DNA from 4 places in the Halomonas sp. 113 genome. Region 1 is predicted to be linked to each of the others. Evidence: riboswitches for the same ligand, from Rfam matches in the RefSeq annotation. Region 1 holds a riboswitch; each other region holds the start of a gene.

Region 1 (7,240 bases):
AAGGAGGTGCGCTCCCAAAGGTCATCAGCGGTGAGTTTGATGCCGCGGGGCAACAAGTTGCGGTATTCGCAGAATTCCCGCAGCGCGTCCAGCAGCCCGGAACGAAAGCCGTTTACATGGGTACCGCCCTGAGGGGTGGGAATAAGGTTAACGTAGCTCTCCAGCAGCGCTTCGCCGCCTTCTGGTAGCCATTGAATCGCCCAATCGACACCGTGCTCGTCGTCATTGAAGTGGCCTACAAAAGGCTCCTTGGGCAGTACTTCATAACCATCGGTGGCTTCAACTAAGTAGTCGCGCAAACCATCGGCGAACTCCCACTCTGTGGAAGTGCCGTCAGGTTCTACCAGCGTGACTTTCAAGCCGGGACACAGCACCGCTTTGGCACGCAGCAGGTGTTTCAACCGGGTTAGCGCTAACTTGGGGCTATCGAAGTAGCTCTCATCCGGCCAGAAACGCACCAAAGTGCCACTTGCCCGCTTGGGGGCTTTACCAATTTCATGCAGCTCTTCGACTTTCTCACCGAACTCGAAGGCCATGGCATGGCGTGCCCCATCCCGGGTAACTTCGACATCCAACCGGCGCGATAGCGCATTAACCACCGAGACACCTACCCCGTGTAGGCCGCCGGAGAAGCGGTAGCTAGTGGAGGAGAATTTGCCACCCGAGTGCAATTTGGTAAATATCAGTTCAACGCCCGAAACACCGTGTTCAGGGTGTAGGTCGATGGGCATACCACGGCCATTATCCTGCACCTCAATCCCGCCGTCGCTATGCAGCACGACGTTAATCATGGTGGCGTGGCCCGCTAGCGCTTCATCGACGCTGTTATCAATCACTTCTTGAGCAAGGTGGTTGGGGCGTGTGGTGTCGGTATACATACCGGGACGCTTACGTACCGGCTCGAGGCCCGACAGGACTTCGATGGAACTCGCGCCGTACTGAGAGGCATCAAACTGGGTCATGTAACGTCGGTTCCCTGAAAAATCGTACTGGCAGCCATATCAAATGCTGAAAAGTGTCATTGCCGACTTGCAAAGAGGCACAGGATAGCGGAAAAGCAAAAAGCTGTATATCTAGCCATGCTTATCAATGGCAAAGCGGAAAGGGCTTCCCCGTCGATAAGTCTACGAGGGGGCGCTGTAACCCCATCCCTGGGCGCTACATTTGCCATCTGCCCGCCATGGACGGCGGAAATGCCGGAATTGTATGGAACATATTCCGGCCATGGCAAATGACCCCCTCTACGACTTATCCACGGCGCCCTTTCTGTATGTGCTCACAATATACTAGCGACAAAATTGCACCGCTCACTCCTGCTCAGCCGCCCAAAATGCTTCAATCAATCCCTTACTGGAAGCATCCATCCGCGATAGATCTCCCTCATGGTCGATAATTTTTTGGGTATCCGTGGCAATCTGTTTGCCTAGCTCAACGCCCCACTGATCGAACGGGTTGATATCCCAAATCACCGCCTGAACAAAGACTTTGTGCTCGTAAAGGGCGATAAGCGAACCCAGGGTCGCCGGGGTGAGCTGGTCAAGCAGCACCGTTGTCGAGGGCTGGTTACCCCGATAACGCTTGTGCTCTGGCCGTGGGCCGTCGTCTTCCAAAGCGTCATCACCAAGCATTAATACGCGGGACTGCGCAAAACAGTTGGCCAGTGCCAGGCGATGCTGGGTTTTAAGGTGGCGGCGGGTATCTGGATCTTCCACCTCATCGTAGCGCTTGAGCGGCGCGATAAAATCACACACCACCGGTTGAGTGCCCTGATGCAATAGCTGATAAAACGCATGCTGGGCGTTGGGGCCAAGCTGCCCCCAGAGCACAGGGCAGGTGGAGTAGTTAATCGGCTGGCCTTGACGGGTAACCGACTTGCCGTTGGACTCCATCTCAAGCTGTTCAAGATAGGCGGCGAAATACTCCAAGCGCCCATCGTAGGGCAGAATGGAGTGCGCACGGATATCCAGGAAGTTGACATTCCAGATTCCCGCTAACGCCAGCAGCACGGGCAGGTTCTCCGCCATTTCTGCCTCAGCAAAATGGCGATCCATGGCGTGCGCACCGGCTAAAAACTCGCGGAAATTCGCCATCCCAACCACCAGCGCAATGGGTAAACCAATGGTGCCCCATAGCGAGTAGCGCCCGCCTACCCACTCCCAGAAGGTTAATTGATGATCGTCAGCAATGCCCCACTCGGTCATTTTCTCAGGGCTCGCCGACACACCAATAAAGTGCTGACGCACCACCAACTCAGCGCTAATCGGCGTCGCACCATGCTGGGTCAAGCGGCTAAGTAACCACTCCCGTGCGGTGTTAGCGTTGGAAAGTGTATCAATGGTGGTGAACGACTTGGATGACAACACAAAGATAGTGGTTTCAGGATTCAACCGGCTCAGATAGTCCGCTAACTGGGAGCCATCCATGGTGGAGGCAAAATGCACCTCAACCGGATGAATATCTTTGGGTCGGAAATCTGCCAAGGCATGGGTGACCATTAGTGGGCCTAGATCTGAACCGCCTACACCCAGGTTAACCACATGCCGAATCGGCTTGCCGGTGGCACCACGCCACTGCCCTGCGTGCAGCCGGCTGACCAAGCGCTCCATTTGGGCAAGGCTTTCATGCACGGCAGCGACGATATCTTCCCCCTCAACCTCAAGCGTCGCATCGGCGGGTAAACGCAGCGCCGTATGTAACGCCGGGCGGTTTTCGCTGACGTTCACTCGCTTACCGCTCAACAGCGCTTCAATAGCAGAGGGTACGCACGCTTCACTAGCCAGCGTAAACAGATGTTCGAGGGTATCATCATCCCAGCGCTGCTTGGAAAGATCCAGCGTCAAGCCCGCCACCTGGCGAGTAAAGCTTTCCCAGCGGGAAGGCTCGGTGCCAAACAGCGTTTTCAAGTGGACATGCTGCAGCGTTTCAGCGTGATGCTTTAACGTCTGCCATGCCGGTAACGTATCGGGTGTAGCGCTTGATGCTGAGGCCATTTAGCTTCTCCAGTGGCGTCGATCCTTGCAGCGGGGTTCATTAAACAGGTTAATAACCTTAAACAGGGCTGTTCTAAACGAGTCTGTGCTAGACAGGCCTGTTCTAGTCAATTAAGGGCGCGTAAACTAGCACGCCTTTTCCATGATCCCGGCTTGCCCATGAGTGATGCATCTTACCGTGACGCTATCTTTTCGACACCCCTTGACCGAGTCGCGCGGTTCTCTTTCGACGAAAAGGTGGTCGCCTGCTTTCCTGACATGATCCGCCGATCGGTACCCGGCTACGGGCAAATTCTTGGCATGTTGAGCTTAATTGCCCAGCGCCACCTGCGCCATGGCGCCCATGTCTATGATCTAGGCTGTTCGCTGGGCGCTTCCGGCCTTGCGCTGGCAGGGGCGCTGGCGCCTGACGCCTTTCGCTATACGGGCGTTGACCTATCGCCCGCCATGGTCGCCCAGGCTCAGCAAACCTTTGCTGACGAGTGCCCAGCGTACGCTATGCAGGTCGAAGAAGCCGACATTCGTACCCTCGAGTATGCATCTTCGGGCATGATCATTCTCAATTTTACCCTACAGTTTCTACCCGCCGCCGACCGCGATGCACTACTGGCGCGGCTTTATGCAGCGCTGGAACCCGGCGGCGTGCTGATTCTCTCGGAGAAAACCGTCGACGCCGACGAGCGCGACAACGCCTGGCGGGTAGAACGCTACCACGATTTCAAGCGCGCCAATGGCTACAGTGATCTGGAAATCAGCCAGAAGCGCACCGCTCTTGAGAACGTACTGGTGCCGGATACCCTCGATGCACTTCATGGTCGTTTGAAACAAGCAGGTTTTCCACGTTCGATGACCTGGTTCCAGTACCTTAACTTTGCCTCACTGATTGCGTTTAAGGAGGGTTAAAGGTGGCGCCACTACCCGACGATCATCGCGCAATTTATCAGGCGTTTTTAGATCAAGCTACGCTTGATGCCTCACTAACGCCCTGGTTAGCGAAGCTTCCCGAGCAGTTAGCTCACGGGCTTGACCGTAACCGCCACGGCGATTTATCCGCCTGGGAAAAAGCCGTGGCCAAGCTTCCGGTGCTGCCCGCCGAGCGGCGCGTGGATTTAAACAGCGACACCGTCAGCGTTGATCTCGATCTTAGCGATAGCCAGCAGCGCCAATGCTTTAACCTGCTTAGAAAGCTTGCCCCATGGCGTAAAGGCCCTTTTCAGCTAGGCGGCATTTATATCGACACCGAGTGGCGCTCTGACTGGAAGTGGCAAAGAGTGGCGCCACACCTGGCACCGCTAAAATATCGCAAAGTGCTCGATGTGGGTGGCGGCAGCGGTTACCACGCTTGGCGGATGGCCGGGGCAGGTGCTGCTTTTGTGCTAATCATCGACCCTTCGCCACGTTTCTACTGGCAGTTTCAGGCAGTACGCCACTTTGTGGGTGATGCGGATGGCGGCAAAACGCAGTTTTTACCCGTGGGCATTGAAGATGTGCCTGAGAATCTGGGCTTTTTCGATACGGTATTTTCCATGGGCGTGCTCTACCATCGCCCTGCCCCGTTGGAACATCTTCAGCAGCTAAAAGCCGCGTTAGTTCCGGGCGGCGAGCTGGTGCTAGAAACCCTGGTAGTCGAAGGCGACGAGCAGACCGTATTTGTGCCCGGCGAACGTTACGCCGCCATGCCCAACGTCTACTTCCTGCCCTCTTCTCAAGCACTCTGCCACTGGCTGGAGCGCTGCGGCTTTACCAACGTGCGCGTGGTCGATGAAGCCGTTACCACGTTAGACGAGCAGCGCTCGACGGAGTGGATGACCTACCAATCGTTGGCTGATTTTCTCGACCCCAACGACCGCACCCGCACCATTGAAGGCTACCCTGCACCGCGGCGGGCGGTGATTTTGGCGAATAAGCCGGGCCAATTAGCCGTTAGCCGTTAGCCGTTAGCCGTTAGCCGTTAGCCGTTAGCCAAGTGTGCGAAGAAGGTGTCAAAACCGCCCCGGCGTCCGCCAAGCCGCCGCATTGAATTGCCCCCCAAATATTGACTTATACTAAAACTCATAGTAACAGTAACTTTTCCGAGGGGTGCCTATTATTCAGGCTGAGATGGAGTTATCCAAACCCTTTGAACCTGATCCGGCTGATACCGGCGTAGGAACGGACATAAACCATATATGAATCTGTTTTGACACCTACGCCTGTATTATCCGAATCTCAATGCAGGAGTGTATCGTGTCGCAAGGTAACTCAACGCCCGCTAACGCATCTACGCTCAGTAGTACCTCCCCTTTTAACACGTCTGATAAAAACCGCCTGAACTCCGTACTTGCCAAGCCACGCTTGGCAGCAATCGCCGTAACTCTGCGTAATAATGAAGTTCTCCTCGTCCAACGCAGTAAAGAACCTCAACGGGGCACTTGGGGCTTCCCCGGAGGATCAGTGGAACCGGGAGAAAGCCTACATTGTGCAGCAAAGCGCGAATTAATGGAGGAAACCGGTATCACAGCATTGGTAGGACCGTTAATTGATGTAGTAGAAGTAATCGGATATGACCCAGAGGGAAGTCACCACCACTTCGCCTTGGTTGCCCTTTTATGTCACTACGTTGATGGCGAGCTACGGCCTGGTGATGATGCTGCGGACTGCCGCTGGGCGAAAGTTATAAACGGAAAACTCAACTTCAATGAAGCCTTAGCTGATCACGTCGCAGATACTGTCGTGAAAGCCTTTAATTTGCACAGTTTGATCGTCAAAGAAAAATCAAACGCGATTCACAGCTCCAATTCAGCTTTTTAAACTACTCGCCATCATTCGTATCAGCAAAATACGCCTCTTTGTCCACCGAAAGAGATGAATATAATGATGCACAAACATTATACGAATTTCACCAGCCTCTACAGAGATACACTGCATAAAATCTGCTTTGAATATGAATATGTTAACTCACCTAGAGGAAATAAAGAGCGAGAACTCATTGGCTTCAATATCCGACTCGACAATCCTCCTGATCGTTTTTGTCTAAGCAAAATACGCAAACAAAATGTTGTTTTTAATTATGCAGAAGCGTTATGGTATTTATCAGGTAAAAACGACTTAGCATTTATTTCCTGGTACGCCCCTTCAATGCAACGCTACAGCCCAGATGGTATAAGCTTACCTGGTACTGGTTACGGAGCTCGTCTTAAAAACTTTGGTGCAGACACGCTCGATCAAATCGAACGAGTGATTGATATCCTTAAAAATGACGATCCCGACAGTAAGCGCGCTGTCCTTCAAATATTTAGTGCGGAAGAAGATCTTTATCGACGCAATATCGACGTTTCATGTACCTTGGGTCTTCAGTTGCTACTCCGCGAAGAAAAGTTGAACATGGTCAGCTATATGCGTGCAAATGATGCCTACGTTGGCATGCTGAACGATATTTTCTCTTTTACTTTCTTGCAAGAGTATATTGCTGCCCGCATAGGCTGCAAAATCGGTCACTACACACATCAAGTTGGTTCTATTCACGTCTATGAAAGCACACATGAGCGTGCGCTTGAACTTTTGAATAGTAATGAAACTATACCCCAGCCAGGCACAGTACCTTTAATGCCAATTGGCACCTCCCCGACGACCATACGCAAACTATTGGAATATGAGTCAGAGATCCGTAGCGGCTTGTTGACGTTTAATGATATGGCTAATCTTAACCTAACGACGTATTGGCGAGATGTGCTGATGTTGTTCTGGATCTATCGCCAAATCAAGATAGGGAATGCGCTGCCTCAAAAGGCGTTAGAGATAATTAACCCCTACTATCAACCGTTTCTTATTAATCGCTGGGGATAGTACAAGCATTCATACATGAGCAAATATTAGGGGATTTATTTTTATGAATACTAATTGGACTGAACAAAATATCGCCGAGCTTTTTGACGCTTATGATGATTGGGTGGAGAATGCTTTTGGCTATCAACCACTCATCGCGGAGTTAACCTGCTCTTATGGCAAGGGAATTAGTGTATTGGACTACGGCTGTGGCAGCGGCAAAGTGTCCAGAAGATTAAGAGACGACGGATTCGACTATGTCACCGGTGTTGACATCTCTCCAACAATGATTGAAAAAGCAATATCCGCAGGCACTAACCGTCTTCGCTTTGAGCAAATCCATGGTCCAAATTTGCCATTTCCTGATAACAGTTTTGAAGCTGTCATTAGTTGTTTTCTGTTTATTAACATTCCCGAAAGACGTGAACTAGTACGCATCACTACGG
Region 2 (7,240 bases), 1.7 Mb from region 1:
GGGCCAGCATGGGCGAACCATGGGAAATAAACAGGCTAGGTAACATGAGTAACTCTCCTCAGCAGCATGGCCAACGCTGGCGGTAAGCAAGCGCTGGCAATAGGGTTAGGTGCTAGTGTTAGGTGTTAGGCGAATCGGTTGCTTAACACCCAGCGGCCGCTGCCCAGGCCCGCTTGCACGATTAACGCCAGCGTCCAGAACACCGGGAATTCCCAACCGCCGCCGGCATTTGAGAACATCCAGCCGTTGCCAAGATGCACCCAAGCAGCGCCGAGCAGTACCGGCACCAGTGCCAGGCTCACCCAGCGGGTGTAAACACCCAGAATCAGGGCGGCTCCACCGCCCACTTCCGCGGCAATGGTCAAGTAGGCCAGAAACCCTGGTAAACCCAGTGATTCAAAATAGCCGACGGTGCCCGGTAGGGTAAATACAAACACCTTGAGCAAACCGTGAGCAAGGGCCATCACACCCAGTGCGACGCGCAGTAGCGAGATGGCCTGGGGTTGTAAAGAGTGCTGTACAGAGGGCTGTAGAGAGGGGGCAGAGTGAGTATGCGTTGTCATCGTAGTAGCTTCCATCGAGTGGTTGATGACGCTACTTTACAGCCGGATAAGATCGAGATAATCAGCGTATTTTGCACATCACTGTTGCGTAATGGGCGACAATCCAATGTTCTGCTCCCAAACTGGCGGATCGCCCCACGCCTCGGTGAGCAGGTCGATGAAGCGTTCCACCTTGGCGGGCAGGTAGCGCCGGGCGGGGTAGAGGGCATGAACATCGAGCCGTACCGCTGGCTCATTGGTCAAGATGGGCACTAAACGCCCGCTGGCGATACTCTCTGTGACCAGAAAGCTGGGCTGCTGAGCGATGCCCAGGCCAGCTTCCGCGGCGTGGGTGAGTACATCGCCGTTATTGCTTTCCAGTGGGCCATTGACCGTCAATGACTGCGTGGCAATCTTCCAGTCAGCGCTCTGTTGGCCGCTGCGGTAGCGTAGGCAGTGGTGCTTGGCAAGGGCTTGAACGCTGTCGGGTTCACCGTGGTTGGCAAGATATTCAGGCGATGCGCAAAACAGTAGGCGGCACCGCGTCAGTCGGCGCGCCACCAGGCTGGAGTCAGGCAGGCTGCCGATACGGATCGCTACGTCGTAACCCTCTTCAAGCAGGTCGACACGGCGGTCGTTCAAATCCAGGCGCACCTCTAGCGCGGGGTGGGTGTGCATAAACTGGGCGACGAGCGGCGCTAGGTAGCGGGTACCAAAGCTCATCGGCCCATTAACGCGCAGCCGCCCACGCACATCGCTGGTACCTTGGCCCACCTCGGCGGCGGCCTCATCGAGCGCTTGCAGTATCCCTTGGGCGCGGACTAGATAGCGTTCTCCGGCCTCAGTGAGATGTAGTCGTCGCGTGGTGCGTTGTATCAGTCGCGCGCCCAATGTCTCTTCCAGTGCCATGACCTGGCGGGATACGCGAGTGCGGGAAATATCCAGCGCTTCAGCAGCGCGGGTATAGCTACCCAACTCGGCTACCCGCACAAAAGCGACGATATGCTCTAACTGATTCATGACGCCGAATCGGCTTGGAAAATCTGAAAAGCGCGCGCTGCCTTGTAAGGGTCGGGCTGGCCACAAATGGCCGATATCACCGCTAAACCGTTCGCTCCCGCGCGCTGTACGCTAATCGCATGATCCGCTTTCAGCCCACCAATGGCCACGCTGGGCAGTGGGCACGCCTTGACCAGCGCCGCTAAACCGCCAAAGCCGATGGGTTGGGCGTGATCTTGTTTGCTCTCGGTGGCAAACACGGGGCCAATCCCGACATAATCGAGTAGCTCAAACGGAGAGACTTGCAGCTGGGCGATAGTATTGATCGACAGGCCGATAATCGCTTGCTCACCTAGTACCCGGCGCGCTTGCTGAACGGCTGCGTCGCTCTGACCGACATGCAGGCCATCTGCCTGGCTTTCTAGTGCCACCTGCAAACGGTCGTTAATGATCAGCGGGACACCGGTGCCTGCCAGAAGCGCTTTTAACCGTTTGGCTTGGGCAATCATCTGTTCGTCGCTGGCATGCTTGTCACGCAACTGCACGATGGTGACACCGCCTTTTACCGCTGCCTCAACCGTTTGTTCCAAACCATACTCTTGGCAGAGCGTGGCATCGGTGACCAAGTAGAGCGATAGATCAAGCGGCATGGATTGCCTCCAGTTGGGCATAAGTAGTGAGGTCGTCAGGGGTGAGTTGATACAGCGCATCCAGCAGTGCCACTTGAAAGCTACCAGGCCCGTTGGCGTTGCTGCCCGCACGCTCTCCTGTGACCGCAAAGCAGGCCAGCGCGGCTGCCGTTGCACCCAGTGGGGCGTCGCGGTTGGCAGCCACAAATCCCGCCACTAGCGCGCTCAGCCCACAGCCAAGCGTTGTTACGCGGGGCATCAAAGGATGGCCACCGTTAATGCGGTAGTACTGTGTGCCGTCCGTCACCCAGTCGCTTTCACCGGTCATCGCGACAATACAGCCGTGTTTTTGCGCTAATGCTATCGCAGCGTCCACGGCTTGGTCGGTGGCGGCTGTGGCGTCCACGCCACGGCCTTGGCTAGCTAAACCGTTAAGGGCAAGAATTTCAGACGCATTGCCACGAATCACGCTGGGTTTAGCGGCCAGCAGCTTCGCGCACAGCGTTTGGCGATAGCGCGTGGCGCCAACGGCGACGGGATCTAATACCCAGGGAATGGCATGCTGATCGGCAGTCGCTGTGGCGGTGAGCATAGCGTCAGCCCAGTGGGCAGAGATCGTACCGATATTAATCGACAGCCCCGCGGAGATAGCCGTGAATTCAGCCACTTCTTCAGGCGCATGCAGCATGGCGGGCGACGCGCCGGTGGCTAACAGCAGGTTGGCAGTGCTGTTCATGGCCACATAGTTGGTCATGCAGTGAACCAGCGGTGTCACTGAGCGCAGCGTCTCAAGGTAATCGCCAAGCGGGCGTAGGGTCATAGCATCCTCCCGGCAGGGAGGTGGTAAGCGTTACCACGACTCCCTACGCCGGTGTTATCCGGTTCAGGTTCAAAGGGTGCTTCTCAGCCCAACCGTAACGGAGGGCGCCCCTGTCGAGGGATTACTATCCTTGCCTGAAGTAGCCCTGTAAAGCCCCGGATGCGGACGATAGCAATCTAACGAAACGAAATACGCGTACCGTAGGTAAGCATTTCATCAGGTGTCATCGCTTTACCCTCGACCCCAATCATCTCGTCACCACACTGGTCGGCGAAGGTTAGCACGCCGTGGGTCAAGCCCAGTTGGCCCAGGGTATCGCGGATTTCGCCCGTGCCCAGAAAAGTACTGACGTGGCCCTTGTTATCGCTCAGCTCAGACACGCCGTTAGCATGGTGAAAACGCACTTTGTAGATTCCATCCATCGACTCGACTTCAACAATCGGCGAAAAACCGTTGTGAAGCGCATTGGAAAGCTGTTTTAGCGTCAGGTGGTCACCCAGCGTCATATCGATCGCACTCATGGAAAACTCCTGTAGACGCCTCAAAGGTGGGGCATCACTCATGTTGCGGGAACTGCTTTTTGTAAAGCTTATGAAGAATAAGTGTAGGGTTTTTGTTTAGTATTGCCAGTGCGCTTATCGGCACCTCGATACGACACTGCCTACGTGCTTGTAAGGGCTGTTATTATGGCCATAAAGCCCCCATGGTAAGCGGTACGTGAAGCTCAATGGATTCAATGATCAACATCAGCGATAGGAGAGCAAAATGAGTTTTCAAGGCGAGCAGCATCCCGGCGTCGTGGCTACGCCGCCCCAAACTCAAGGGTTTCGTTTAAACCACACCATGCTGCGGGTGAAAGACACTGAGCAGGCATTGGCGTTCTACTCAAAAGTGTTTGGTATGCAGGTGATGCGGCGGCTGGATTTCGAAGAGATGCAGTTCTCGCTCTACTTCCTGGCCAACCTGGAACCCAGCGACAGCGTTCCGGACGATGCACAAGCGCGTACCGCCTGGACGTTTAGCCAGAAAGGGCTGCTGGAGCTGACCCACAACTGGGGGACTGAAGACCAGGAAGATTTCGCCTATCACGATGGCAATGCCGAACCCCAGGGCTTTGGGCATATCTGCTTCAACGTACCGGATTTGGCAGCGGCCCAGGCGTGGTTCGACGAGCATGACGTCACCTTCGTCAAACGCTCCGATCAGGGCAAGATGAAAGATGTTATCTTCGTTAAAGACCCGGACGGCTACTGGATCGAAGTGATTCAGGCAGACCTGATGGTGGGGAAGAGCGACTCTTGAGGCACGCCAATGGCTGAACTACTGTTCCGGCTGCGCCATGTGACCGACGAAGAGGCCATGGAGGTGCGTGACCTGCTCGCTGCCCATGGCTTTGATACCTATGAAACCCAGGCGGGCTTTTTCCGCCTGGGCGTTGACGCGATTTGGCTGCGCAATCCACATCAGCACGACGCTGCCATCGCGGCGTTAGAGGCCTACCAGGCGGAGCGCCTTGAGCGCGCCCAACGCGAGCATCAGGCGGCGGTTGAGCGGGGTGACGCGGAGACGCTGTGGCGTCGTTTGGCCGCTCACCCGGTGCAGGTCGTGTTAGTACTGCTAGCAGTGGGGCTTATTGCCGCCCTTACGCTGCTGCCGTTCCTGGGTATGTCGCGAAGCTAAGCGGCTGGCAGATGGCCGCGTTTGAGGTACATCATGACGCCATCATCACCGGCGGTAAGTGCCGGAGCAGAACCGCTGGGGTAGCGGCACCAGGTGCCTGCCGTGTAACTCTGTTCGCTATCGCTCAGTGTGCCTTCCAGAATCAAAAACTCCAGCCCGCCCAGCAGCGTGGGGTAGGTAATGGAGGTGCCCGCCGACCAGCGCTCCAGGCTGGTGCGCTCCTGCTTGTAGGTGTGCAGCATTTTATAGGCAATGCGCGGGCGTCGATCAGGCTGCCAGGGCAGCCGATGCGCTGGCACTGCCAACTGTAGCGTGTCGTTGGGGTCAAACTGGTGCAGTTTGACAAATATCAGCGCGCCTTCCTCGCCAATTTGCGGGGTATGGCCGGTGCCAATGGGGTTTCTTAAGTAGCTGCCCGCCGCGTAGCGCCCATGCTCATCGGCGAACACGCCTTCCAATACCAGAATCTCTTCGCCGCCGCCGTGGGTATGCCGCTCAAACTTTGTATTGGGGGCGTAGCGCACAAGGCTGGTAGCGCGAGCAACTTCATCACCAATCCGGTCAAACATCATGCGCTCTACCCCCGCGCTGGGGGAATCGACCCACTGATACTCTTCCGGGGTAACACAGGCAAAGTGGCTAAAATCGGCGTTTAGACGCATGGGAAAGGGCTCTTCGCAGTGAAGGTAAGTGACGGGGGAGGGTGCTAGTCTCCTTATCGACAGCAAAAAATGCAACTTTCGGTTGTTTGATCTTCTTTATATCGCCATAAAAAACACCCCAACCATTGGATGAATATCCAACGATTGGGGTGCAGTTCACGAAGGCGGCATCAGGTTGTCTGGCTGCTTGCTTAGGGCGCTTCAGTCAGCTTGGTAAGAATATGGTGTGCAGCTTCGATGCGCGCCTGATTGGGGTAGTTGCGGTTAGCCAGCAGCACAATGCCGATTTGCTCGCTGGGTACAAAAGCCACGTAGCCGCCAAAGCCGTTGGTAGCGCCGGTTTTGTTATAGAGCGCTTCCTGCCTGGGGACTAGCGGTGGGGTTAAGCGGTTGGCAGGGTTGGGCTGCAAAATCATCTCAAGCGAGTTGCCTACCAGTAACTGATCGAGCGCCACCGGGTAGGCATAGCTTTCCCACCCCAGTCCTTGGGTCATATCGCCGACCTCAAAGTACCCCGTGCGCGTAGCGGCCAAGGCTTGGCTTAGTGGCTCATTAAGCTCAGCACCACTCATATTGGCTTCCACCAGCGTTAGTACGTCTGCGGCAGTCGATTTCAATCCGTAGGCTTGGGCATCCAGCATGCCTGGGTTCACCCGAATGGGTTCATCCTCTTTAGAGTAACCGTAGGCATAGTTCGCCTGCTGCGCTTCAGGCACCTGAAAGTAGCTATGCTCAAGCCCTAACGGGGGAAACAGCGCCTCCTCCATCGCCATCTCGAAGGGCTGACCAAGGCTTTGTGCGGAGAGATAACCGAACAGGCCCAGGCTCGGGTTGGAGTAGAGCCGATGGCTGCCAGGGGCGGATTCAGGCTGCCACTGGCGGTAGTAGTCGATCATCGTCTCTTCGCTTTGAACCGACTCAGGGAACTGCAGCGGCAGCTCGCCCGCGGTGTAAGTACCCAGTTCCAGCAGCGTGATCTCATCGAAGGCGCTGCCTTCAAGTTCAGGCAGGTAGCGGCTGGCCGGGTCGGAAAGCGAGAGGGCGCCGCTAGCCTGGGCATAGCCAGTGAGTGCAGCCGTGAAAATCTTGCTGATAGAGCCGAGTTCGAACAGCGTCTCATCAGTGACCGGAATCCCCGCTTCTTGATTGGCGAGGCCATAATTAAAGTAGTGCTGCTGGCCGTTGATACTCAGCGCGATCGCCATGCCTGGAATACGGTGCTCGGCCATCAAAGGCGCGATAGTATCGTTCACCAGGGCCTCAATATCGGCGCTTTCAGGCGTGCCGGAAGCCCATGCAGAGCCGTTGAGTAGAAGCGAACCTGTCATGATAAGGCCGCAGTTTGCTGCTAACATCTTACGCATACCAAAATCCTGTTGTGATTAATACCAAGAGAGGGCGGAGAGTTATTTCCAGACGCAAAGCCTGTGACAGGGGTTAACTTACGGCGCGCTGCGGCAATTCACAAACAGCGATATTTTGCATAAGCCATTAGAAAAATTTGGGGGTCAAGTTGGTGCGTCCCTACTTGCCGTTGAAGGCGCTGCGCGCGTTTGAGGCGTCGGCCAGGCATTTAAGCTTTACTCGCGCGGCAGAAGAGCTTCATGTGACCCAGGCGGCGGTAAGCCACCAGGTAAAGCTGCTCGAAACGCTGTTGAAGGTACCGCTATTCAAGCGTTTGCCCAGGGGGCTAATGCTTACCCAGGAGGGCGAGCTGCTGCTGCCGGTATTGAAGAGTTCATTCGACCAGATAGCCCACACGCTGGAGCGGGTGGGCGAGAGCAGCTATCGGGAGGTATTAAACGTCGGCGTGGTGGGGACTTTTGCCGTCGGCTGGTTGCTGCCGAGACTGGGAGACTTTCAGCGCCAGTACCCTTACGTCGATTTACGGCTCTCCACCCATAACAA
Region 3 (7,240 bases), 1.6 Mb from region 1:
GGGTGGGGGCTGGGATTACCGCCTTTAACTTCCCGATTATGTTGCCCTGCTTTATGTTCCCGCTGGCGATTGCCACCGGAAATACCTTTGTGCTTAAGCCCTCCGAACAGGATCCCAGCTCCACCATGCGCTTAGTGGAGCTAGCCCATGAAGCGGGTATCCCAGCGGGCGTGCTCAACGTAGTGCACGGTGGCCCGGACGTGGCCAATCAAATTGCCGATCATCAGGATATCAAAGCGCTCTCGTTCATCGGCTCTACCCATGTGGGGTCGCTGCTGTATAACCGTGCAGCAGCGGCGGGCAAGCGCATGCAGGCGATGATGGGCGCCAAGAATCACTGTGTGGTTATGCCTGATGCTAACCGTAGTCAAGCGATCAACAACCTGCTGGGCTCAGCTTTTGGCGCTGCGGGCCAACGCTGCATGGCGAACTCGGTAGTGGTGCTTGTCGGCGAGGCACGCGAGTGGCTAAGCGATATAGTAGATGCGGCGCGAGCAATGAAAGTAGGCCCAGGCACTCAGCTTGATGCGGACTTGGGCCCGCTGGTGTCACCTGCTGCCCGTGATCGTGTACTACGTTTAATCGATGCAGGGGAGAAAGAGGGCGCCAAACTGATGGTTGATGGTCGCAAGGTTCAGGTAGAGGGTTACCCCAACGGTAACTTCGTGGGGCCGACCCTGTTTGCCGATGTAACCGCCGATATGACCATTTATCGCGAAGAGATTTTTGGCCCCGTGCTGTGTGTGGTCAGTGTTGAAACCCTGGATGAGGCGATTGCCTTTATCAATGCCAATCCCAACGGCAACGGTACCTCCATCTTTACTAACTCAGGCTGGGTAGCGCGCCGGTTTGAAACCGATATCGATGTTGGACAAATTGGTATTAACGTGCCAATCCCCGTACCGGTCGCTTACTTTAGTTTCACCGGGTCAAGGGCTTCAAAGCTGGGCGATTTAGGGCCCAATGGTAAGCAGGCGATTGCATTCTGGACACAAACAAAAACCGTAACGGCACGTTGGTTTGAACCCGAGAATGTTTCCAGCGGTATTAATAGCACGATTTCGCTGGGTTAAAAAAGTGGCGCTAACTGGCTCCGCTTAAGCGGGGCCAGTTGCTAACGAGGTCGGTTAACCGCTTGGCAGATCAAGCCAGGTGGCTGGCTTAAAAGTTGTCAAACAGCGGAAGGCTCTCTTCAAGCAGCTGTTCAATGGGGCCGAGCTGGCTTTCATGCAATACTAACAGCGACTCCTTACCCATAAAGTGTTCAGCAGGGGGGACGAGCAGAGCAAACTCACCCTCTTCAAGGTGAAACTCATGTATTTCGCGCATTCCCAGCGGAGTTACACACTGCGTGCAGCGGTAGGTGTCATCTTCGCCATAAATCAGCCGATGGTACATTTTAAACAGCGTATATAGTGCCAAACCACCCTCAAAGGCTGGCCAGCGCGCAGGGGTCTCGCGAATATCGTTGGTAAGGTCTTGCCCTTCGGCTTCGGCGTCTGCAATTGCATTGGCAAGCGGGGCGGCAAGAATGGCGCTGTTGTCGGCAGGTAACGGTGTGTTGTGCTTAGAAGCGTGTTCAAAATCTTGTACAGCGCGCTTAAAGTCAGGAACGCCATCAAGAGTATAGTCGACATGCTGGAGGTCTTCGGGCTCACAGCCGCCATTTTCCCAGCCATGAATGACGCGAAGTGTCATTTGACCCCGTGTCATTGGGCGGGCAAGCAGCATATGTAGCATTATACGAATGTGCAGCTGACGCTCATCGGTATCATTTTCAAATGCTCGGTAAGGGTCAGTAAACAGCTCGTTTAGACGACCGGGGGTATGTTCCTTGGCTTCGTTATGGCTCATGACAGTGTCCCTTTGAACGAACTGTTTATTAAGAGTAGCGCATGTTTTTTTGTCACAGAACGAATCTTCAGTATGGCGAGTAGGGCGGCTGAATAAAAGCCTCTTAATTCAGCTTTTTGTTACACAACCGCTAAGCCGTTTTTATGAGATGGCTAAACTTAACAAGAAAGAGGTGAGCATGTCTTCATCATTAAGTCGTTTTAACGTGCCTGAAACATTGGATGACCTGCCTGACGATATTCGCAATACCATTTTGACCGTTCAGGGTAAAGCGGGTTTTGTGCCCAATGTCTTTCTGATGTTGGCCCATCGCCCTGCTGAATTTCGTGCTTTTTTTGCCTATCACGATGCGTTGATGGAGCGCGAATCAGATACCCTCACCAAAGCCGAAAAAGAGATGATTGTAGTGGCTACCAGCGCACGTAATCGCTGCCTATATTGTGTGGTTGCTCACGGGGCACTGGTGCGCATTTACAGTAAAGACCCGCTACTCGCTGACCAAGTGGCGATCAACCATCGGGTGGCGCCGATTAGCGAGCGCCACCGGGTGATGCTCGATTTCGCCATGCACTGTGCCATCGATGTGGGTGAAATGACTGATGAATGGCTTGCCCGCCTGCTGGAAGTAGGCTTTAGTCAAGAGGATTGCTGGGATATAGGCGCGATCGCGGCGTTTTTTGGCTTGTCGAATCGGTTGGTTACCCTGGCAGGTACGCCACCCAATGAGGAGTTCTACCTGATGGGGCGAGTGCCTCGCTAAGAGGCGACCAGCGCACCTTAACTTTACTAAGCTATGATTTTGATTGAGAATAGTTCTTGAGACAGCGCTTCGAACAGTACCCAAAAACGTACTTAGAAAAAGCGCTTAGCAAAACACCTACATTCACTGTCGCCAGGGGAGCCCTGCATAAAAGGGCTGAGATGCGGCTACGCAGACCCTGGAACCTGATCCGGTTCGTACCGGCGGAGGAAGTGCGACATGCTTTACCTAACGTTAGCCGTGCTTGGTGCGGCGCTGTGCTGCTTTGCTTACTTAGGCCTCCGGGCTCGCTGGGTGAATGGCCCACTTGATGACTATGTCACCGCCCGTAACTCGCAAACGGCATCTACCCTGGGGCTCTCCTTCCTTGCCTCCGGCATGGGCGCATGGATTCTCTTTGCTCCTCCTGAAATCGGCGCCTTTGTTGGCCCGCTGGCCCTGGCAGGCTATGCATTAGGCTCTGCGCTGCCGTTTATCGTCTTGGGGCTGTATGGGCCGAAGATTCGCCGGGCGCTGCCCGAGGGGCGCAGCATCGCCGAGTTTGCCGAAGCGTGCTATGGCCCTGGTGTAAGGCGCTGGGTAACGCTGGTATCAATCGCCTATATGGCGTGCTTTTTAGCTGCCGAGCTAACCGCTATTGGCGCCATTACCGCGCTGCTTTCCGATGTGCCCCCCGCACTGGTGATTATTGGCGTGGCGCTTACCACGCTCATCTATACTGCGGCAGGTGGTCTACGGGCCAGCCTTGCCACTGACCGTTGGCAGGCGTGGTTGTTACTGGTACTGCTGTGTGTGGTCGGTGGCATGGCCCTATGGCGGCTTCCCACTATTCCCAACGAGGCTGCGCTTCCTGCCATTCCCATCACCAGTGCGCTCAGCGTAGCGTTAACGCTAGTGATCGCGGTTACCGCGGCCAATCTCTTCCATCAAGGCTATTGGCAGCGCGTGTGGGCCGCTCAAGACGATCAAAGCCTGGGGCGCGGGGCATGGTTAGGTGGCGCAATGACGGTAGTCGTCGTCATGGTGATTGGTGGTCTGGGTGTATTGGCCGCGATAAGTGGTGTGCCATTAGGCGAGCCGCCGATGCCATTTTTTGCCCTGTTAAGTGATGCTCCTGTTTGGCTGACGCTACCCGCCTTGGTATTAGCGGTGACCTTGGTGGCCTCCAGTGTTGATACGCTGCAAAATGGTATTGCCTCGTTGGTGGTCGCGCGCAGCGAGCAGCAGGGCGTATCACTGGTGGCTGCCCGCTGGGTGACAGTGGTAGTAATGGTACCGGTGGTATTAATTGCCTTGCAGGGGTTGTCAGTACTGCGTCTGTTTTTGATTGCCGACCTGCTGTGTGCTGCCATTGTGGTACCTGTGCTGTTGGGCCTGTGGCAACGAATGACGCCACTGGCCGCCATTGTAGGTGGCATCGCGGGGCTGCTGGGTGCCATTCTCCCAGGGTGGTTAAGCCAAGGAAGCTTGGTCGCCGGGATGGTGGCCGCCAGTTTTCCGGGCAGTGTCCCTACCTTGGGGCCATTCGTCGGGGCGTTAATCGCCTCAACGCTGGTGAGTGTGCTGTTAGCCTACTTAACGCTAGCTATTCGCAAGGACATCCATGATTCGAACTCTTCTGACTACCCCTGAAGGTGAGACCCACGAGGGGGATGAAAGCCTGTTGGCTGTCTGGCAGGCGACGCCTGGCAGCCATATCTGGATCGATATGCAGGGCGAGTCCCAACAAAGCGAGCGGGCGATTTTAGAGGCGTTTGAGTTTCACCCCATGGCGATTCAAGATGCCCACAAAGAGCGCCATCCGCCAAAAATTGAAGAGTTTGATAATCACACCTTGATTATTTATCGTGGCATCTCCTCCTTTGATGCCGAACTAAACTATCTGCCTCAACAGGTCTGTTTCTTTGTGGGGGAGCGATTTCTGGTCACCCTCCATCCCGGCCAAGCGCTCTCCATAGAACGGCTATTCAACGAGCACGGTAAAGCCTTGCTGGCCCATTCGCCGGAACATGTCGCGCTGCGGGTGATGTATATTTCTGCGGGCTTTTATATCGATAGCCTGCTTGAGTTCGAAACGGCGTTAAGCGATCTGGAAGACGAACTGCTGGAAAATGGTAATGATGTGCTAATGCGCAAGATCATCACTTACCGTTCCCGGCTGGTTAAAATGCGCCGCATCTTTAGCTACCACCAGGGGATTACCCAAGAACTCACCGCTTATGACTATGAGCATTTACCGCGGGAAGAGAGCGAAACCCTGCACGCCATCAACGATGTAGCGGATCGCTTCGAACGCCTCTACACATTGACCCAAATGTACTACGACATTTGCGGTGACCTAATCGATGGCTATATCTCTATTTCCTCCCACCAGCTAAATATCACCATGCGGGTGCTCACGGTGATTACCGCGATTTTTGTGCCGCTCACGTTTATTGCCGGGATTTACGGTATGAACTTCGAAAATATGCCCGAGCTGCGTTATCAGTATGGCTACTTTTTTGTCTGGGGAGCCATGTTGGGTATTGCGGGTGTCATGATTTGGCTATTTAAGCGCAAGCATTGGTTTTAAGGACAGGTTTTAAGGACAGGTTTTAAGGACGGGGTTTAGTCTCCCCATAGAACGACTCCAGGAAACAAAAAGTTGACCCATGCATAGGTGGTCGGTGGCTGAGTGTGGCATCCTCTCCAGCGACCAAGACTATAAGGCATAAAGCCGTCGACTAGCGTTTTCACTGGGAGTTGTTCCATGACGATTATGATTATCGGGCTGCTGATTTTTTTAGGCAGCCACTCTGTACGTATCTTTGCTGAAAACTGGCGTCAGCAGCAGATTGCGAAACATGGCGAAACCACTTGGAAAGTCGCCTATTCGGCGGTATCCATCGTTGGCCTGGCCATTGCTATATACGGTTTTGGCCAGATGCGCCTTGATCCCATCTATATCTGGTACCCGCCAATGGGAATGCGCCATGCGGTGGCGCTGCTGATGGTGCCGGCCTTTATTATGCTGGTGGCGGCATACATTCCGCATAACGCGATTAAGGCCAAACTTGGCCATCCGATGATGCTGGCGGTGAAAGTCTGGGCTTTTGCTCACCTGCTGGCCAACGGTCGCTTGGGTGATATTATCTTTTTTGCTGCCTTTCTTATCTGGGCTATCCTGGCGTTCAAAGCCGCCAAAAAACGTGGCCGTCTTGCACCGCCCGCGCCCGTCAGCACCCATAAAATGGCCACCATTGTTACCGTACTCGTCGGCTTGGTAGCGTATGTGGTGTTTGCCTTTTACTTGCACACAGTACTGATTGGCGTCCCTGTTTTTAGCTAATCTATTTTTAGCAGTTTGACGTTAGCCCAACCTAGGAGTCACTCCATGGCCGAGACAACACACACGGTGCCCACCACAATGGCTGCTATGCTTTTGATCGGACATGGCGGTATCGAAAAGCTGGAATACCATCAGGATGTCGCCACGCCGCAGCCCAAGGCGGGCGAAGTGCTGGTGCAGGTGACCGCCACGGCGAAGAACAACACTGATCGCAAAGCGCGTGAAGGGCTGTACCCTACCAAGGACAAAGGCGATGTCACGTCCTTTGCCATGGGAGGTACGCCAACCTTAACTTTCCCGCGTATTCAAGGCGCCGACGTCGCTGGCCGCATAGTGGCGGTGGGAGAGGGCGTTGACGCTGAGCGCATTGGTCAGCGAGGTTTGCTGGATTTTAATATTTACGCCGATGAACGCCGTGATATTAATCTAACCCCGGATTACTATGGCCATGGAGCCGACGGCGGCTTTGCTGAGTATATCGCTGTGCCTGCTGATCAGTTTTATCACGTGCCCAACCCCGAGCTTCACGACGCTGAATTGGCCTCAATGGGCATGTGCTCTTATCAAACGGCTTACCACATGATGACTGCCGCCAAGGTGAGTGCTGGCGAGCGTGTGCTGGTCAGTGGTGCTAGTGGCGGTGTGGGCACCGCGCTCATTCAGCTCTGCCGTATTGTGGGAGCGGTTCCGTATGCCGTTAGCCAGTTAGATAAAGCCGAGGCGCTCAAAGCACTAGGCGCAGAAGCGGTCATTGATCGTGGCGACCTACCGACGTTTGTTGACCGGGTGCTGGAAACCACTGGCGGCAAACCAATCGATGCGGTGATGGACTTAGTCGGCGGTGAGATGACCAACCTGTTTATTGACACCATGATTGTCGATATGCAGGGGCGTAAGAGCTACCCCCGTCTCTCCATTGCTGGTGCCAGCGGTGGCAACCTTAGCGAAATGATGTGGACCCGCGTGTACCTTTACCAAGTACAGATATTTGGCGTTTCCCATGGCACCCGCGAAGAGGCCGAACAGCTGGTGGCGTGGATTCGCAGTGGGGAATTAAAGCCGGTACTTCACGCCGCTTTTAAGCTTTCTGACCTGCATGCCGCCGAGCGCTATTTTGTTAACCGGGGCAGCAATTATCTGGGCAAAATTGTGCTTGTTCCTGATGCTCAGTGGGCATCTCACGGTGCGCCGTTCGCCCTTGAAAATCCTTCTTCTGCCGTTTAGGAGCGCCGCTAGTGCATAACCTTCATACCATCCAGCTAATGGACACTCATGCCGGTGGTGACGTTAGCCGTATC
Region 4 (7,240 bases), 660 kb from region 1:
CCCATTACAAGGCCAGGGAAGCGGTTCGTGATACGGTCGATATCTGCCTGGCAGGCGGATAAATCCAATTGCTCGGCATCAACCGCTTCCATCAGTGCCTGAGTACCTGAGTGAGTGGGGGTGCTCAGCTCATTAAGTAGGCGTGAGGAGTCGATTTTCCCTGCGCCGTAAGGTGTAAAGCCATGGCGCTTTTCAAGCTCTGCCAGTGCATCGGTATCACCGATGCTGCTGTCGGGCAGAGTGTTACCCAGCACTTGTGCTAGCAGCTCGTCACTAGCATTCTGTGGTACCACAGACACCAGCAGTTGCTGGTCGTCAATGGCTAGAATCGCCTTGACGGGCCCCTCAGGCGTCAGCACCCAGTATTCGGTGTCGTTGGTGGTGGCCGTACTCAGGTTAATGTCTGCTTTGGTCAAAATGCGTTGCAGCGTTTCGCGGAAGGCATCTTCATCCTGCAGTTGCATACGTAAAACAGGCAAGATACCCAACCCATAGAGGGCGGCCTGAGGGTTCATTTTCAGGCCCAGCGCATGGACATCGTCCAGCGTTTCAACATCGACCAGCTCTTCACTCATGGCGATCAATACCGTCATCAACGAATGCATCACTTCATCGTCTATCTCGGGCAGTGTCTCGCGTAGCTCATCCAGACTAGACTCAATGCTAGCCTTGGGCTGCATGCGTTGATAACGATCAAAAGCATCTTGTTCAGGCATTGCTTCACGTGTTGCCATGAAGTAGGGAGAGTCAGCCGGAATATATTTCAGCATGAGAGCTGCATTATTTTTCGGCGCTTCCTCCTGTGTGCCTGCGGCTGTTGGTTCGTTATCATCGCTGCAGCCAGTTAACATGCCTGCACTAAGCAGAGCAACGGTTACCGCCAAGTAAAGTTTGGTTTTCATCTGGAATCGGTTCTTTGAATGGTGTTGGTTTTAAATAAAACGCTATGAACAGAGCGCTGCGCAAATGAGAATCATACACGAGCAATGTATAATTAATCTACTTGGACGGTAATTACTTTTAAATACTCTTAGAGCAAATTCAGTGGCTGGCCTGTGGCGATTAGATATTAATGTGACCCTTGAGTTTTGCTAAGACTCAAGGGCCACATATAGTCACAATGCTGTTCAGTAAGTCGCTATTTTAAACTTCCTGATACAGCTCACTGCCTTTGTTGCGAAACTTCTCTGCCTGCTCTTCCATGCCTTTCATCACCGCTTCCTGATCGCCGTTTAGACCATGTTCGTTGGCATAGTCACGTACTTCCTGGCTGATCTTCATGGAGCAGAACTTTGGCCCGCACATGGAGCAGAAATGTGCCACCTTGGCGGAGTCTTTGGGCAGGGTTTCGTCGTGGTACTCCCGAGCAGTATCCGGGTCTAGCCCCAGGTTGAACTGGTCTTCCCAGCGGAACTCGAAGCGTGCCTTAGAGAGTGCATTATCCCGCCGCTGCGCTGCCGGGTGGCCCTTGGCGAGATCCGCCGCGTGGGCAGCAATCTTGTAGGTAATGATGCCGGTTTTGACGTCGTCTTTATTGGGCAGGCCCAGGTGCTCTTTGGGGGTGACGTAGCAGAGCATGGCGCAGCCAAACCAGCCGATCATCGCCGCCCCAATGCCCGAGGTAATGTGGTCGTAGCCGGGGGCTATATCGGTTACCAGCGGGCCTAAGGTATAGAAGGGCGCTTCGTCGCAGTATTCCAACTGCTTATCCATGTTCTCTTTCACCAGGTGCATCGGCACGTGGCCGGGGCCTTCGATCATCACCTGCACATCGTGCTTCCAGGCAATATGGGTCAGCTCGCCCAAGGTTTTTAGCTCCGCCATCTGTGCTTCGTCATTGGCATCGGCCACTGAGCCAGGACGCAGGCCATCACCGAGGGAGAACGCCACATCGTACTGCTTGCAGATCTCGCAGATCTCCTCGAAGTGGGTGTACAAGAAGCTCTCCTGGTGATGGTACAAACACCATTTGGCCATGATCGAGCCGCCGCGGCTGACAATGCCGGTGACCCGCTTGGCGGTGAGCGGCACATAGCGCAGCAGTACGCCCGCGTGAATGGTGAAGTAGTCCACGCCCTGTTCGGCCTGCTCGATCAGCGTATCGCGGAAGACTTCCCAGGTGAGGTCTTCGGCCACGCCTTTGACCTTTTCCAGCGCCTGATAGATAGGCACTGTGCCAATCGGCACCGGCGAGTTGCGCAAAATCCACTCGCGGGTTTCGTGGATGTTCTGCCCAGTGGAGAGGTCCATAATGGTGTCCGCGCCCCAGCGGATGCCCCAGGTCATCTTATCTACCTCTTCTTCGATAGAAGAAGTCACCGCTGAGTTACCCAGATTACCGTTAATTTTGACCAGGAAATTACGGCCAATAATCATCGGCTCGCTTTCTGGGTGGTTGATGTTATTGGGAATAATCGCCCGCCCTCTGGCGACTTCATCACGCACAAACTCAGGGGTGATTTCTTCCGGCAGGCTGGCGCCAAAGCTCTGGCCTTTGTGCTGATGGCCCAGAATGCGCTCTACTTCAGCGGTACCTAGCGCTTGACGGCGCTGGTTTTCGCGCAAGGCGATAAACTCCATTTCCGGGGTGATAATGCCCTGGCGGGCGTAGTGCAGCTGGGTCACGTTCTTGCCCGGTTTTGCTCGGCGTGGTGTGCGGGTTAGATCAAAGCGCAGCTGGGCAAGCGTCGGGTCGTTGGCGCGGCGGTTGCCGTAATCAGACGTGGGGCCTGATAGAAATTCGGTATCGTCACGCTCTTCAATCCAGGCTCGGCGTAGTTCCGGCAGACCGCGGCGCAGGTCATTGTTAGCATCCGGATCGCTATAGGGGCCTGAAGTGTCGTACACCAGCAGTGGCGGGTTCTCTTCATCAATGCCGGTGGTTTTGGTCGGCGACAGTGAAATTTCCCGGAACGGCACACGGATATCCGGGCGCGAACCTTCGATATATACCTTACGTGAGCCGGGCAGCGGCGCAATGGCGGCGGCATCGACCTGGGCGGTTTCGGCTAAAAAGTGGCTGGTTTTGCTTGTTACGGTCTTAGTCATTACTGTCGTTTCCTTGTGTTGTTTTGCTGAATTAGTGGGTGAGGTCTTGGTCTATCAGCTCTAGGCCCATCTGCCAGAAGTCGATTTCCAGGCGGGTGGCGTCGCGGAAGATCTTGCTCAGTTCGGCAAAGCGGGCGGAGGTAATGTCGGCAAGGCGGATATTCAGCCATTCAAGCTCCGCCTGCATGGCGGCCTGAAACTCCTCGCCTTCGTACATGGCTATCCAGGCATCAAAAGGGTTTTGCGCGCCGCGCAGGGTGGAAGGCTGGGCGTTTAGCCAGTTGGCGATTTCGCCGTAGCCCACCAGGCAGGGGGCCAACGCCACGTGCAAATCCAGCAGGTCGCCGCGGTTGCCGGTATCTAACACATAGCGGGTGTAGGCAAGCGTCGCTCTGGCTTCGGGAAGCTCCTCCAGTTCTTGCTCGGAAATCCCCCACTCCTGACAAAAGCCCACATGCAGGCCCAGCTCCACATCCACAATGGCTTTCAAGCCTTCATGGGCTTGGCGAAGATCGGCGAGGGTGGGGCTTTTGTAGGCAGCCAGCGCATAGGCGCGGGCGAAGTGAATCAAAAACAGGTAGTCCTGCTTTAAATAGTGGCGAAACGACGCTTCGGGCAGCGTGGCGGTGCCTAGCTGGCGCACAAAATCGTGCTCAATATAGGCGCGCCAATCTTTCTGGCAAGTGGTAGTGAGATCAGTAAAGCGGTAGCCCATGACTCCTCCGGTGGTAATGATCCGGAGGGCGGGCGAAAAAGATCGAGGGAGTGGCGCAGAAGGGCGGCGTGCGATCGTGAGAGAGCAGCCGTGGCCATCGCTTGATCCCTACGCCGGTACCCTCGCTGCGAACTTGTGTAAGTAGCAGCGCATTAGCCGGATCAGGTTCTGCGGGATCAGCGCTCGGCAGCATTAATTGCTACGCCCTGCGCCATCTCAGCCGGATTTCACCGGCACCCCGTCAAGCTGTTCGTTGGTGGAGTGTAGGAGGCGGGTGAGGGAGATGCAAGGGTGTATGACATGGAAAGTTATCGGGAAACAATTTATTAGCATCATTACAGCGATGAGAGTTTAGGTGCTGTAATGGCGTTTCATGGCATCGGTACGTGAATTATTATACAGTTGAGTAACAAGTGGCTGTTTTACAGCCACTGCTATTTCGAATGTGAACCGTAGGAAGTTGCATGACCAACACGAACTCGATTTTAGGCGTCTATCTCAGTGATTCGCTCGACCTTGATGCCATTTATGGTAACGCCTTGCGCGATGAAGCGAGTGATGTCGTCCTGCGCCATCCCCATGAGATCGATAACCCTGAAGATGTGCGTTTTGCGATCTGCTGGTTGCCCAATGACGAGGCTTTCGAGAGCTATCCTAATCTTGAGCTGGCGATGTCTATCGGTGCCGGTGTTGATGCCCTGCTGGCGCATCCTGGCCTGAGCGATGAAGTACATATCGCCCGGGTGCGGGATCCACATCAGGCCGACTTGATGGCGGGTTTTGCCGCGCATGAGGTGCTCCATCGTGAGCGTGAGTTCACCACCCTGGAGCAAAATGCTGCCAAGGCGCATTGGGCGCCATTGACGATGCGCGCGCCAGCATCAAGAAAGGTGGCGGTGCTGGGACACGGCACCATGGGGCGCGCCGTGGTGAAAGCGGTGGCCGCGCTTGGCTTTTCTATACACGTAGCCTGCCGCAGCGAGCCACAAGCCCCGGTTGAAGGCGTGACCTATCTGACAGGTGACGGGGCTGTCATGGCGGCAGCGGATGGCGCCGATTATCTGATCAATGTGCTGCCACTGACGGCTACCACTGAAAACGTGCTTAACAAGGCGCTGTTCGCGAAGCTCGCCAAAGACGCTTGGTTGGTGCAGATCGGTCGGGGTGAGCACTTGGTCGAGTACGATCTTCTCCTAGCGCTCGAACACGGCCATTTGGGTGGGGCGAGCCTGGATGTGTTCCGTGCAGAGCCGCTGCCTGCGGATCATCCCTTCTGGCAGCATGAGTGCCTACGCATCACGCCACACATTGCTAGTGATTCGTTGCCAGAGGTGGTCGCAGGGCAGGTTGTCGACACCGCCCGCGCCCTTCGCGATGGGCAGCCGCTTGCCATGGGCGTTGATCGGGCGCGCGGTTACTGACGTAAACGCTAAACACGTTGCATGACAATCACTTTGCTGCAAAGGAACACCTGATGAGTCTCGATAAGCCTCAACGCACCACGAAGAGCAACGCCGAACAAGAAACCCGCATCGCGCTGGCAGCCTGCTATCGTCTGGCCGCCCACTATCGCATGACGGATCTGATCTACACTCATATTACCGCGCGGGTGCCTGGTGAGAAGGGACGTTTCCTGATCAACCCTTACGGTTGGCGTTGGGAGGAGATTACGGCTTCTTCGCTGGTGAAGATTGACGTTGATGGCCATAAGATTGATAACAGCCCAGAACAAGTGAATCCGGCTGGTTTCACCATCCATTCCGCGATTCATACTGCTAGCCACCATGCGGCCTGGGTGATGCATACTCACACGCGCGCTGGCGTGGCGGTGTCGTCGCTGGAGTCGGGCCTTGAAACACGGCTTAACCAGATTGCGCTGCAGTTTCACGAACGGGTGTCTTACCACGATTATGAAGGCATTGCCCTGAACCTGGCTGAGCGTGAGCGAATAGTGGCAAGCCTTGGCGACAACCCGGCATTGGTGTTGCGTAACCATGGCCTGCTGACGACCGGTGCGTCGGCTGCAGAGATGTTCAACAATATGTTTTATCTTGAGCGTGCCTGTGAGCTACAGGTGGCGGCGCAGTCTACTGGCCAGCCCTTACGGCTGGTGCCAGAAGAGGTGGCGCGCCACGTGGCGCGCCAATACGACCAGACTATTCATGAAGACGGCGATCTTGAACTCGAATGGGCCGCGCACCTGCGCACGCTTGAGGCGCTGGATCCAAGCTATAAAGACTAAATCGGCGCGGTTGCCAGCACGGCAAGCAAGCCAGTATCAGAACTATACGAATATCAATACAAGCAAAAAGGGGCTGCTGGACGGCCCCTTTTCGGTTATACCACGTCCTGAATTAGCGTTGACAAACGTGATGCTCGCACAGGCCAGTGACCGTTAGTGTGGTACGCGGTTTTCCAGCCAGCGCAGCCCAACGATCAAGACGCCGCTCAGGCAGAGGTAGACGGCGACCAGGAAGAGTAACGGTTCGTAAGTCAGGTAAGTGGTCTGGCGTACCTGGGTGATGACGGCATACAAGTCCATCACGGTGATGGTGGCAACCAGCGGTGTGGATTTCAGTTGCAGGATGATCTCGCCCGTCAGCGTTGGTAGAGCACGATGAACAGCACGCGGAAACCATACGCGGCTAAAAACCTTGCGACGCGACATGCCGAAAGCCTTGGCGGCTTCCAGCTCGCCATGCGGTACACCGGCAAAGGCACCGCGCATAACCTCACCCTGATAGGCGGCGAATGAAACCGTGAGGGCAATAAAACCATAGGGCCAGGCCTGGCGCAGGTAGTCCCAGGCCCAGGAGTCACGAATTTCCGGGAACTGGCCGAACAGCGCTCCCAGCCCGAAATAGAACAGCCACAGCTGCAGTAGCAGTGGCGTGCCACGGATGACGGTGCAGAAGCCGGTGGCTAGCCATCGCAGCGGCCACGCTCCTTTGACCTGCGCAAGCCCTAAAGGCAAAGCAATCAGAAAGCCCACCACCACGCTGGATACCAGCATGATCAAAGTCATCTGCAGGCCTTCCCAGAGCTTGGGCAAGTAGCGGGGTAGCCAGCTCCAGTCCATCAGTTGAATCGCGGCCACCAGACCGACGATGAATATCAAAAGCAGGATAATACGGTGAGGCTCAAATAGGCCCGGCAGTTTGGTTAACGTGGGCGTTCGCGACGGTCGGGTAAGCGACGCCAGAGTTTGAGGGTCAGACACAGGCATTCCTTGAGTTCAGCGTGTGGAGACAAGACCACGCCGTGCGTAGCGTTCGAAGCGGCGCAAGGCCACGTTTGATATCAGCGTTAGCGCCAGATACAGCACGCCCGCGGCCAGAAAGAACATAATGTAATGCTGCGTAGCGCCAGCGGCCTGCCGGGTGACCAGTGTGAGCTCGCTGAAGCCGATGACGGCAAGCAGGGCGGTGTCTTTAGTGGCAATCATCCACAGGTTGGCCATGCCGGGCAGGGCATGTG

What was found. A riboswitch is a leader RNA that binds a small molecule or an ion and turns the genes downstream of it on or off. The one in region 1 is predicted to bind thiamine pyrophosphate.
Region 2: linked by a shared signal. The riboswitch ahead of thiM (hydroxyethylthiazole kinase) and the one ahead of YERSI8AC_RS08875 (NUDIX hydrolase) in region 1 are both predicted to bind thiamine pyrophosphate.
Region 3: linked by a shared signal. The riboswitch ahead of YERSI8AC_RS16620 (sodium:solute symporter family transporter) and the one ahead of YERSI8AC_RS08875 (NUDIX hydrolase) in region 1 are both predicted to bind thiamine pyrophosphate.
Region 4: linked by a shared signal. The riboswitch ahead of tenA (thiaminase II) and the one ahead of YERSI8AC_RS08875 (NUDIX hydrolase) in region 1 are both predicted to bind thiamine pyrophosphate.

The regions. Positions count from the first base shown of each region.
Region 1 covers NZ_LR881453.1:1,893,003-1,900,242, reverse strand. The annotation lists gene parE (DNA topoisomerase IV subunit B) at 1-962, opposite strand, end outside; gene pgi (glucose-6-phosphate isomerase) at 1,308-2,990, opposite strand; gene cmoA (carboxy-S-adenosyl-L-methionine synthase CmoA) at 3,150-3,893, shown strand; gene cmoB (tRNA 5-methoxyuridine(34)/uridine 5-oxyacetic acid(34) synthase CmoB) at 3,896-4,924, shown strand; TPP riboswitch at 5,056-5,159, shown strand; gene YERSI8AC_RS08875 (NUDIX hydrolase) at 5,217-5,780, shown strand; gene YERSI8AC_RS08870 (thymidylate synthase) at 5,844-6,815, shown strand; gene YERSI8AC_RS08865 (class I SAM-dependent methyltransferase) at 6,859-7,240, shown strand, end outside.
Region 2 covers NZ_LR881453.1:148,452-155,691, forward strand. The annotation lists gene YERSI8AC_RS00855 (DODA-type extradiol aromatic ring-opening family dioxygenase) at 1-46, opposite strand, end outside; gene YERSI8AC_RS00860 (DoxX family protein) at 126-563, opposite strand; gene YERSI8AC_RS00865 (LysR family transcriptional regulator) at 642-1,562, opposite strand; gene thiE (thiamine phosphate synthase) at 1,559-2,191, opposite strand; gene thiM (hydroxyethylthiazole kinase) at 2,181-2,990, opposite strand; TPP riboswitch at 3,014-3,112, opposite strand; gene YERSI8AC_RS00880 (hypothetical protein) at 3,167-3,511, opposite strand; gene gloA (lactoylglutathione lyase) at 3,756-4,292, shown strand; gene YERSI8AC_RS00890 (DUF6164 family protein) at 4,302-4,670, shown strand; gene YERSI8AC_RS00895 (cupin domain-containing protein) at 4,667-5,332, opposite strand; gene ampC (class C beta-lactamase) at 5,524-6,696, opposite strand; gene YERSI8AC_RS00905 (LysR family transcriptional regulator) at 6,849-7,240, shown strand, end outside.
Region 3 covers NZ_LR881453.1:3,502,062-3,509,301, reverse strand. The annotation lists gene YERSI8AC_RS16635 (CoA-acylating methylmalonate-semialdehyde dehydrogenase) at 1-1,073, shown strand, start outside; gene YERSI8AC_RS16630 (hypothetical protein) at 1,162-1,854, opposite strand; gene YERSI8AC_RS16625 (peroxidase-related enzyme) at 2,033-2,614, shown strand; TPP riboswitch at 2,739-2,844, shown strand; gene YERSI8AC_RS16620 (sodium:solute symporter family transporter) at 2,834-4,246, shown strand; gene corA (magnesium/cobalt transporter CorA) at 4,218-5,186, shown strand; gene YERSI8AC_RS16610 (NnrU family protein) at 5,364-5,942, shown strand; gene YERSI8AC_RS16605 (zinc-binding dehydrogenase) at 5,988-7,166, shown strand; gene YERSI8AC_RS16600 (proline racemase family protein) at 7,178-7,240, shown strand, end outside.
Region 4 covers NZ_LR881453.1:1,229,137-1,236,376, forward strand. The annotation lists gene YERSI8AC_RS05790 (hypothetical protein) at 1-902, opposite strand, end outside; gene thiC (phosphomethylpyrimidine synthase ThiC) at 1,144-3,048, opposite strand; gene tenA (thiaminase II) at 3,080-3,763, opposite strand; TPP riboswitch at 3,852-4,014, opposite strand; gene YERSI8AC_RS05805 (NAD(P)-dependent oxidoreductase) at 4,228-5,184, shown strand; gene YERSI8AC_RS05810 (class II aldolase/adducin family protein) at 5,238-6,005, shown strand; gene YERSI8AC_RS05815 (ABC transporter permease) at 6,159-6,989, opposite strand; gene YERSI8AC_RS05820 (ABC transporter permease) at 6,999-7,240, opposite strand, start outside.